Regions from separate parts of the Streptomyces sp. NPDC086777 genome, predicted to be linked through region 1. Evidence: riboswitches for the same ligand, from Rfam matches in the RefSeq annotation. Region 1 holds a riboswitch; each other region holds the start of a gene.
What was found. A riboswitch is a leader RNA that binds a small molecule or an ion and turns the genes downstream of it on or off. The one in region 1 is predicted to bind S-adenosylmethionine.
Positions count from the first base shown of each region.

Region 1 (2,194 bases):
GTGGATCTCCAGGGCGGCGGGGGCCGTCTCCAGGGTGTCGGTGGTGGTCATACCGCGGCCTCCCGGCGGATGCGGGCGCGCAGTTCGGTGAGGCCGGCGCGGAGTCTCTGCAGGGGGGTCGGGGGCAGCGCGCGGGTGGCGCCGCGGGCGTAGTGGCGCTCCACGTAGAACTGGACCACGGAGACGACGCTGGTCAGGATCAGGTACCAGACGGTCACCACGAGGAGCAGCGGCACGATGTCGCCGGGGTAGGTGGAGCCCATGCTCTGCGCCGAGCCGAACAGGTCGAGCAGCGAGACGTAGAAGACGAGCGAGGTGCTCTTGATCAGGCCGATCAGCTGGTTGACGTAGTTCGGGGTGATGGACCGCAGGGCCTGCGGGAACACGATCTTCCGGAACTGGTAGCCCCTGGGCAGGCCGAGCGCGGCGGCCGCCTCGTGCTGGCCCTGATCCACGGAGAGGATGCCGCCGCGGACCACCTCGGCCGCGTAGGCGGCCTCGTTGAGGCTGAGGCCGATGACGGCGACGACCATGTCGGTGGCGAGCTTCGACTCGTCGAAGGAGAAGAAGGCCGGCCCGAAGGGGACGCCGATGCTCAACGTCTTGTACAGGGCGCTGAAGTTGTACAGGAAGAGCAGGACCACGATGAGCGGTACGGAGCGCAGCGCCCACACGTAGGTCCAGCTGACCGCGCGCAGCACCGGGCTCCTCGAGAGCCGGGCCAGGGCGAGCACGATGCCGCCGAGCAGGCCCAGCACCGCGCTGTAGGCGGTCACTTCGAGGGTGATGACCAGTCCGTCGAGGATGGTCGGCCGCAGGAACCAGTAGCCCCAGCGGTCCCACTGGTAGAAGGGGTTGGTCACCAGTCCGTGCACGAACTGGGCGGCCAGGACCAGGACGACGGCGGTGGCGATCCACCGTCCCGGCCTGCGCAGCGGCTGAACGCGCTGTGCGGAGAGGGATTGTGACGGTTCGTCGGCGGCGGGCGGCGCCTCGGGGGCGGCGATCGTGGCGCCTGGGGGTTCACTCATGGCGGGCTCCGGCGGAGTCGGACACCCACGTGTCCCACGGCGGGGGCCGCGCACCGGGCCGCGTTCGGGCGCGGCACGGTGCGCGGGGGCGCGCGGGGCACGGGGCTGGGCGGACGGCGGCACACCGGACGGCCGGTGTTCCGACGGGAACGCTGGGGTGCGAGGCTGCGGGGAACCGGCGGAAAGGCCTGGTCAGACCCGACAGCGGGCACAGCCCGGTGCGGTACACGCGCTACACAGGGCGCTGTTGACACGGAGCAGGTCGACGGCGCGGTCGGCGACGAGCGGGCTCGGGTACGGGCGTACGCAGCCCTCGGCGCGGCGCTGGGCCGTCCTGGAGGCTGCGTACATGTCGTCACCCGTCACTGTCGTTCCGGCCCCGGAGGGCACTCGCGCTTACCGAATCGTCGCTTGCCGAAACGTCGTCGGTCCGGTCGTCACCTGGGGCACCCCACCGCGGTGCGAGGGTTGCCGGTCAGCAAGCCAGGGCTTGACGCTGACGCTCATGACCGTTCTGGTCCGCAAGTAACGCAGTTGCCCGAACGAATGTCAACGCCTGTCCGACTGGCGAAACGGTTCGGGCCGCTCTCACCTGCGCGAAACGCGGGGTGCGTCCGCCGCGTGGCCCGCCCAGTCCAGGATCTGGACGGCCGCGCCGGCGGCTTCCAGGCCCTGGCAACGGCCGTGGTGGCGGCGGGCGATGCCGTCCAGGTCGAGGTGGGCGCCGAAGGCCGGATGGGCGGCCAGCCGGCGCGCGTAGGCCCACAGCACCGGGTGGCCGGCGACGGCGTGCACCGCGGCGGCGTCCAGGTGGTTGCGGTGCACGGTGTCGAGTTGCACCAGGGCCACCCACAACTCGACGTCCGCGGCCGTGAGTTGACCGGCGACCAGGAACTCCACCCCGGCCAGCCGGCGCTCCAGCCCGTCCAGGGCCGTGAGCAGCACCGCCAGCGCCTCCGGGTCGCCGCCCTCGCGCCCGGCACGCTGGGCGGCCTGCTCGATGTCCTCGGTGCACAGCCGCTCGACGGCCTCGATCCGGGCCTCGGCGCCACAGGGGTAGAGCCGGGCGACGCCGTCACCGAAGTGCCGGTCGAGGTCGCGCAGGATGTCCCGGCTGTGGGTGCTGACGATGCGGCCGGACCAGCCGTCGCTGAACACCGGCG
Region 1 covers NZ_JBFBJI010000008.1:220,090-222,283, forward strand. Annotated here, with positions in the region: gene AB0472_RS14410 (amino acid ABC transporter ATP-binding protein) at 1-51, opposite strand, end outside; gene AB0472_RS14415 (amino acid ABC transporter permease) at 48-1,031, opposite strand; SAM riboswitch class IV at 1,419-1,542, opposite strand; gene AB0472_RS14420 (glutathione S-transferase C-terminal domain-containing protein) at 1,620-2,194, opposite strand, start outside.

Region 2 (2,194 bases), on a different contig from region 1:
TAGGCCCACTTGGCACCGTCGGCGACCAGTTCCCTCACGGCGTTCGCGAAGCGCTCCACGTGCTCGTCCGGCGTCCCCGCCCCGAAGCTCACCCGGATGGCGTTGAGGGACTTCTCGCCCGGCGCCGCCTCCGGCGCCCCGCACTCGCCCTGGGTCTGCGGGTCGGTGCCCAGCAGGGTCCTGACCAGCGGGTGGGCGCAGAAGAGGCCGTCGCGGACGCCGATGCCGTACTCGGCGGAGAGGGCGGCGGCGAAGTGGGAGCTGTTCCAGCCCTCCACCACGAAGCTGATCACGCCGACCCGGGGGGCGTCGTCGCCGAAGAGCGAGAGCACCCGGACCTCGGGGACCTCGGCCAGCCCGGCCCGCACCTTCTCGATCAGGTACTGCTCGCGGGCGACCAGCGTGTCGAAGCCGGCCTCGGTGAGCGCCTTGCAGGCGGCGGCGATGGAGTAGGCGCCGATGACGTTGGGCGACCCTGCCTCGTGCCGCGCCGCGCTCTCGTGCCACTCCACGGCCACTCCCCCGTCCTCGCGCCGGGTGACCCTGCGGCTGGCGCCGCCGCCCGCGAGGTACGGCTCGGCCGCCTGCAGCCAGTCGGCGCGGCCGGCCAGCACGCCGGAGCCGAAGGGGGCGTAGAGCTTGTGGCCGGAGAAGGCGACCCAGTCGACGTCCAGGTCGCGGACGGAGACGGGGTGGTGCGGGGCCAGCTGCGCGGCGTCCAGGACGATCCGGGCGCCGTGCGCGTGCGCGGCGGCCGCGAGCTCCCGTACCGGCCACAGCTCGCCGGTGACGTTGGAGGCGCCGGTGACACAGACCAGGGCCGGGCCGTGGGGGTCGCGGTCGGCGAGGGCGCGTTCCAGGGTCTCGACGGCCTGGCGCGGGGTGCGGGGGGCGTCGAGGTAGGTGACGCGGGCGTCCTGCCAGGGCAGCAGGGAGGCGTGGTGCTCGGTCTCGAAGACGAAGACCTGGCAGCCGGCGGGGAGGGCGCGGGCCAGGAGGTTCAGGGAGTCCGTCGTCGAGCGGGTGAAGACCAGCTGGTCGTCGGGGCGGCAGTCGAGGAACTCGGCGACGGTCCGGCGGGCGTTCTCGAAGAGGTCGGTGGAGAGCTGGGAGAGGTAGCCGGCGCCGCGGTGGACGCTGCCGTAGTAGGGCGCATAGGCCGCGACGTCGTCCCAGACCCGCTGGAGGGCGGGGGCGCTGGCCGCGTAGTCGAGGGCGGCGTAGGTGACCTCGCCGCCGGTGACGAGCGGGACGGTGACATCCCGCCCCAGAACGGGCAGCGGGGCACAGACGGACTGGGCGGGGGCAGCGGTGGAGACGGACATGGGTGAACTCCCGTGTGAGCAGGTGAGATCCGCCGTGCGAGCGGACGCGCTCAAGCAGCGGCAGGGGAAAAGGGGGATGCGGAGGCGGGGCTCTGCGGCCCTATCGCATTCGCTTGCTCACGGGAGACTCCTCGACGACCAGGACCCCTGGTGTACGAGGGGTCCGCGCTTGCCGTGGACCTCGCTGCCCACGGCCTGGTCTTCACCCGGGGCACCCCGCCACGGACGGAGGGTTGCCGGACAGTCGGCCGGGGCCTCATGACTGTCACTCATGACCTGCGAAGAAACCTAGGTGAGGTGATCGCCGACGCGCAACTCCTGTCCGGATGACGGGACGAGCGCAGGCACGGCGCCGCACCGCCGGGGCGGCCGGTGTGGCTGTCCGCCGCTGACACGGAAAAACATGACCGGTCGGCGGAAGAGACCGGCAAGGCGCGACGGAAGGAGGAAGCGGCGGCGGGTCCTCCCGCGTGGCGTCGGGCACCGCCGCTCACACTCCTTCCGAACCCGGCGGCGATCAGCCGCGGCGGCGCGGTCCGGCGGTGCCGTGCCGCGCCGCGCCTCAGCCCTTCTGACCGCGCGGTGCCTGCCTGTTCGTCGCCGCTGCCCAGCGTTCCAGGACCCGCTTGGCCGCGCCCGAGTCGACCGACTCCCTCGCCTTGGCCATGGCCGCGCGGATCTGCTCGGCGAGTGTCCCGGTGCCCGGGTCCAGGGCCACCAGGGCCGCCGCCGAGTTCAGCAGCACCGCGTCCCGTACCGGGCCCTGCTCGCCGTCCAGCAGCCTGCGGGCGACCTCCGCGTTGTACGACGGGTCACCGCCCCGCAGCGCCGCCACGGGGACCAGGTCGATACCGACGTCACGGGGGTCG
Region 2 covers NZ_JBFBJI010000065.1:30,729-32,922, reverse strand. Annotated here, with positions in the region: gene AB0472_RS44195 (aminotransferase class V-fold PLP-dependent enzyme) at 1-1,325, opposite strand, end outside; SAM riboswitch class IV at 1,486-1,602, opposite strand; gene trpD (anthranilate phosphoribosyltransferase) at 1,888-2,194, opposite strand, start outside.
Region 2: it holds a riboswitch for S-adenosylmethionine, as region 1 does, so the genes downstream of both, AB0472_RS44195 (aminotransferase class V-fold PLP-dependent enzyme) here and AB0472_RS14415 (amino acid ABC transporter permease) in region 1, are expected to answer to the same signal.

Region 3 (2,194 bases), on a different contig from region 1:
ATCGCGGCGGACATCCGGCCGAGGGCCTGGCCGTCCTGGTGGCGGTGCTTGCGGACGCCGACGTCGACCTGGGCGAGGGCGTCCAGGCCGGCCAGGTGCAGGGCGTCGACCAGCATGCCCAGTTCCACGCCGTAGCCGACCGGGAAGGGGAGCTGTTCGAGGAGCGAGCGGCGGGCCGCGTACTCGCCGCCGAGCGGCTGGACGAAGCCGGCCAGCTGCGGCCAGTGCATGTTCAGCAGCGGGCGGGCCATCAGCTCGGTGACCCGGCCGCCCTGCCCGGCGGCGCCGCCGAGCGGACGGTCGTACATCGCCTTGACGAGGTCCACGCCGGGGTCGGTGAGGAGCGGGCCGACGATGCCGGTGACGAAGTCGGAGGAGAACTCCCGCAGGTCGGCGTCGACGAAGCAGACGATGTCCCCGGTGGTGACCAGGAGGGAGCGCCACAGGACCTCGCCCTTGCCGGGGACGGCGGGGATGCGGGGCAGGATCGCGTCGCGGTGCACGACGCGGGCGCCGGCCGCGGCGGCCACGGCCGCCGTGCGGTCGGTGGAGCCGGAGTCGACGACCACGATCTCGTCGACGAGCGGCACCTGCTGCATCAGGTCGTGGCGGATGATCGCGACGATGTCGCCGACGGTCTCCTCCTCGTTGAGCGCGGGCAGCACGACGCTGACCGTCTGCCCGGAGGACCGTTTGGCGGCCATGACGCGGTGCAGGGGGCGATCGGTTACGGACCAGGAGCGGGTGGCCAGCCAGCGCTCGACTTCTTCCAGCACGGTCAGCGGCTCCTCACTGTCACGGCCACACGACGACGTGTGATCCATCTCGCGGTACGGACGACTCTCTCAACTGTCCTGGCCTTCGGTTACAGTCTTGAACAACGCCGATGACCATCGCATGTCCTGGGGTCACCCGGCGTTGACAACCGCATACCGCTCATCCAGAGGGGCAGAGGGAAACGGCCCGTTGAAGCCCCGGCAACCCTCCAGTCGGTACTCGTAGATCACTGTCGATCAGCGCGAGGCTCCCGGCTAGGGAAGGTGCCAAATCCGTCTCACGACGAGATGCGTCGTGAGGAAGATGAGGAGAAAGGGCCTCGCCTCACATGGCTGTGCAGACTGTTGCAAGCACCACGGATTCCACCGTCGACCTCGGTCCCGCCGCCGCCCTGAGCTGCCGCGAGTGCGGTCACCGGGTACCGCTCGGCCCGGTGTTCGCCTGCGAGGAGTGTTTCGGCCCGCTGGAGATCGCGTACGACTTCTCGGCCTACGACGCCGAGGAACTCCGCAAGACGATCGAAGCGGGTCCCGCGAACATCTGGCGCTACGCGCCGCTGCTGCCCGTCCCCGCGGACGTGGCGACGAAGCCGAACATCAACCCCGGCTGGACCAAGCTCGTCCAGGCCGACAACCTGGCCAGGGAGCTGGGCGTCACCGGCGGCCTGTACGTGAAGGACGACTCCGGCAACCCGACGCACTCCTTCAAGGACCGCGTCGTCGCCCAGGCCGTCGAGGCCGCCCGCGCCTTCGGCTACACCACCCTCTCCTGCTCCTCCACCGGCAACCTGGCCGGCGCGGTCGGTGCCGCCGCCGCCCGGGCCGGCTTCCGCTCCTGCGTGTTCATCCCGCACGACCTGGAGCAGGGCAAGGTCGTCATGGCCGCGATCTACGGCGGCGAACTCGTCGGCATCGAGGGCAACTACGACGACGTGAACCGTTTCTGCTCCGAGCTGATCGGCGACCCGGCCGGCGAGGGCTGGGGCTTCGTCAACGTCAACCTGCGGCCGTACTACGCGGAGGGCTCCAAGACCCTGGCGTACGAGATCTGCGAGCAGCTCGGCTGGCGGATCCCGGACCAGCTCGTCATCCCGATCGCCTCCGGCTCGCAGCTGACGAAGATCGACAAGGGTCTGCAGGAGCTGATCAGGCTCGGGCTCGTCGAGGACAGGCCGTACAAGATCTTCGGTGCCCAGGCCGAGGGCTGCTCGCCGGTGTCGGTGGCGTACAAGGAGGGCCACGACGTGGTCCGGCCGCAGAAGCCGAACACCATCGCCAAGTCGCTCGCCATCGGCAACCCGGCCGACGGGCCGTACGTCCTCGACATCGCACGGCGCACCGGCGGTGCCGTCGAGGACGTCACCGACGAGCAGGTCGTCGACGCCATCAAGCTGCTCGCGCGGACCGAGGGAATCTTC
Region 3 covers NZ_JBFBJI010000007.1:142,069-144,262, forward strand. Annotated here, with positions in the region: gene AB0472_RS12800 (glucosyl-3-phosphoglycerate synthase) at 1-776, opposite strand, end outside; SAM riboswitch class I at 934-1,087, shown strand; gene thrC (threonine synthase) at 1,106-2,194, shown strand, end outside.
Region 3: it holds a riboswitch for S-adenosylmethionine, as region 1 does, so the genes downstream of both, thrC (threonine synthase) here and AB0472_RS14415 (amino acid ABC transporter permease) in region 1, are expected to answer to the same signal.

Region 4 (2,194 bases), on a different contig from region 1:
GCCCAGGGTGATCGACTGGTTCTGCACGTACTGCCGGAGCACGAACGGCCCGGACCCGACCACCCCGTCGCTGCACTTCCGCTGCGGGCTCCGCTTGACGCTCGCCGAGGACTCGATGCCCAGCGAGTGGGTCGAAGTGGCCTGGAGGAACTGGGCGTTGGGCTGCTCGAAGGTCACCTTGACGGTGAGCGGATCGACCACGGTGGTGCTCTTGACGCCGCTCAGGTAGCCCTCGGCGAGGGTGCCCAGGGCGCCGAGGCCCGGCACCGCGTCGAAGTTGTCCTTGACCACCTGCGCCGTCAGCTTCGAGCCGTCGCTGAAGGTGACACCCGACCGCAGGTGGAACGTGAACGTCGTCGCGTCGGAGCTGATGTCCCAGCTCTTGGCGAGCCACGGCACGATCCTGCCGGTCTTCGGGTCCTGGTCGGTGAGGGAGTCCACGATCTGGCGCACCGAGTAGATGGTGTCGTTGCTGCCGACCTGCTGCGGGTCCATGCAGCCCGCGTCGGAGCCCACCGCGAAGGTCAGGGTGCCGCCCGCCCTCGCCCGGCCGCTTCCGGAGCCGGAGCCGTCGTCGCCCGAACCGCACGCGGTCAGCAGGACGCTGGTGGTCAGGAGCGCGGCCAGGGGCGCCCATCGGAAGGGTCTGAGATCCGGAAGTGCAGTCACGGAGGGTCTTCTCCTACTCGTGTCACCGCGGCACGACCACGCACGTACGCGCGCGGGCATGACGGTGTGTGCGGCCCGGGCGGTTCGCCTCCGGCCGGGGATGCGCTGTGCTGACAGGGGAGTTCGGCATGCGGACGACACCGGGAACCGGTGGCGGGGGAGAGGACGGCGCGAAGGTGCCGGGGCCGGCGACGGATGTCAGCCGGCGGCGGCCGGGCCGGTCAGGCCCGACAGAGGCAGCTGGTCGAGCGCTTCAGATCGATGTGGCGCCGGCGCGAGAGCCGGGAGTACGCCGTGGCGTCGGCGGGGGAGGTGGCCGGGTCGTCGCTGTGTCGCATGCCGGTCCCTCCCCTTCTCCGGCCCCGGTCACGGGGCCACGCGCTTGCGGGAATTCGTCGGTGATCCCGCCGGGCTTTCACCTGGAGCACCCCACCGCGCGGGAGGGTTGCCGGTCAGCGAGCCAGGGCCTGACGCTGACACTCGATGCCGTTGGCGATGCTACGGAGCGGTTTTGTCGTACGTCAATGCCGTACCGTGACGCCCGTCCGGGAGAACGGGGTCGTCGCCGGCCTGCTACGACCGCCGTACCCCGCTGCTCACGACCGCCGTACCCCGGCAGGAGGAGGTGCTCGTGACCACGTCCCCGAACGCGCGAGCCGTGCGGACCACCCCGGAAGGCCTCCGGTGGGAGCCGAGCGAGCGCTGGGTACGGGGGCGCACGGGCGAGGTGACCGTCGTCGACAGCCGGCACCCCGTCCTGGTCTGGGAGCCGGGCGTGCCCGTCCCGCTGTACGCCTTCCCGCGCACCGAGGTCCGCGAGGACCTGCTCCGCCCCGCGAAGAACCCCCCGACGGGTACGCACACCGGCTCCCGCGTCTTCTACGACCTCGACATCGGCGGCGAACTGCTGGAGAACGCCGCCTGGACCTTCCCGGCCGCCGACCTCGCCGACCACATCGCCTTCGAGTGGTTCCGGCGCGTGGGCCGGGGCCTCGACCACTGGTACGAGGAGGAGGAAGAGATCTTCGTCCACCCCCGTGACCCGCACAAACGGGTGGACGCGATCCCGAGCAGCCGCCACGTGGTGGTGGAGATCGACGGCACGGTCGTCGCGGACACCCGCCGTCCCGTGCTGCTGTTCGAGACCGGCCTGCCCACGCGCTACTACGTGCCGCGCGAGGACGTCCGCCTCGACCTGCTCGAACCCACCGGCCACCACACCGGCTGCCCCTACAAGGGCACGGCCGAGTACTGGTCCTGGCGCGGAGAGTCCGACGTGCCCCCGAACGTCGTCTGGAGCTATCCGGACCCGCTGCCCGCGGCCGGCGCGGTCAGGGGACTGCTCGCCTTCTACGACGAGGCCGTCGACATCACCGTCGACGGCGAACGCCGGGAACGCCCCGTCACCCACTTCACGCGGACGCTCTCGGAGCGACCGCGGCCCTGACGGGACCTCGCGTGTCCGTCCGTGACGCCCGGCGGACCGCGGCGCGCCTGCCCGTGGCCACGTCGGAGACGTCACCGC
Region 4 covers NZ_JBFBJI010000015.1:142,098-144,291, forward strand. Annotated here, with positions in the region: gene AB0472_RS22300 (ABC transporter substrate-binding protein) at 1-669, opposite strand, end outside; gene AB0472_RS22305 (putative leader peptide) at 891-1,007, opposite strand; SAM riboswitch class IV at 1,043-1,157, opposite strand; gene AB0472_RS22310 (DUF427 domain-containing protein) at 1,301-2,116, shown strand.
Region 4: it holds a riboswitch for S-adenosylmethionine, as region 1 does, so the genes downstream of both, AB0472_RS22305 (putative leader peptide) here and AB0472_RS14415 (amino acid ABC transporter permease) in region 1, are expected to answer to the same signal.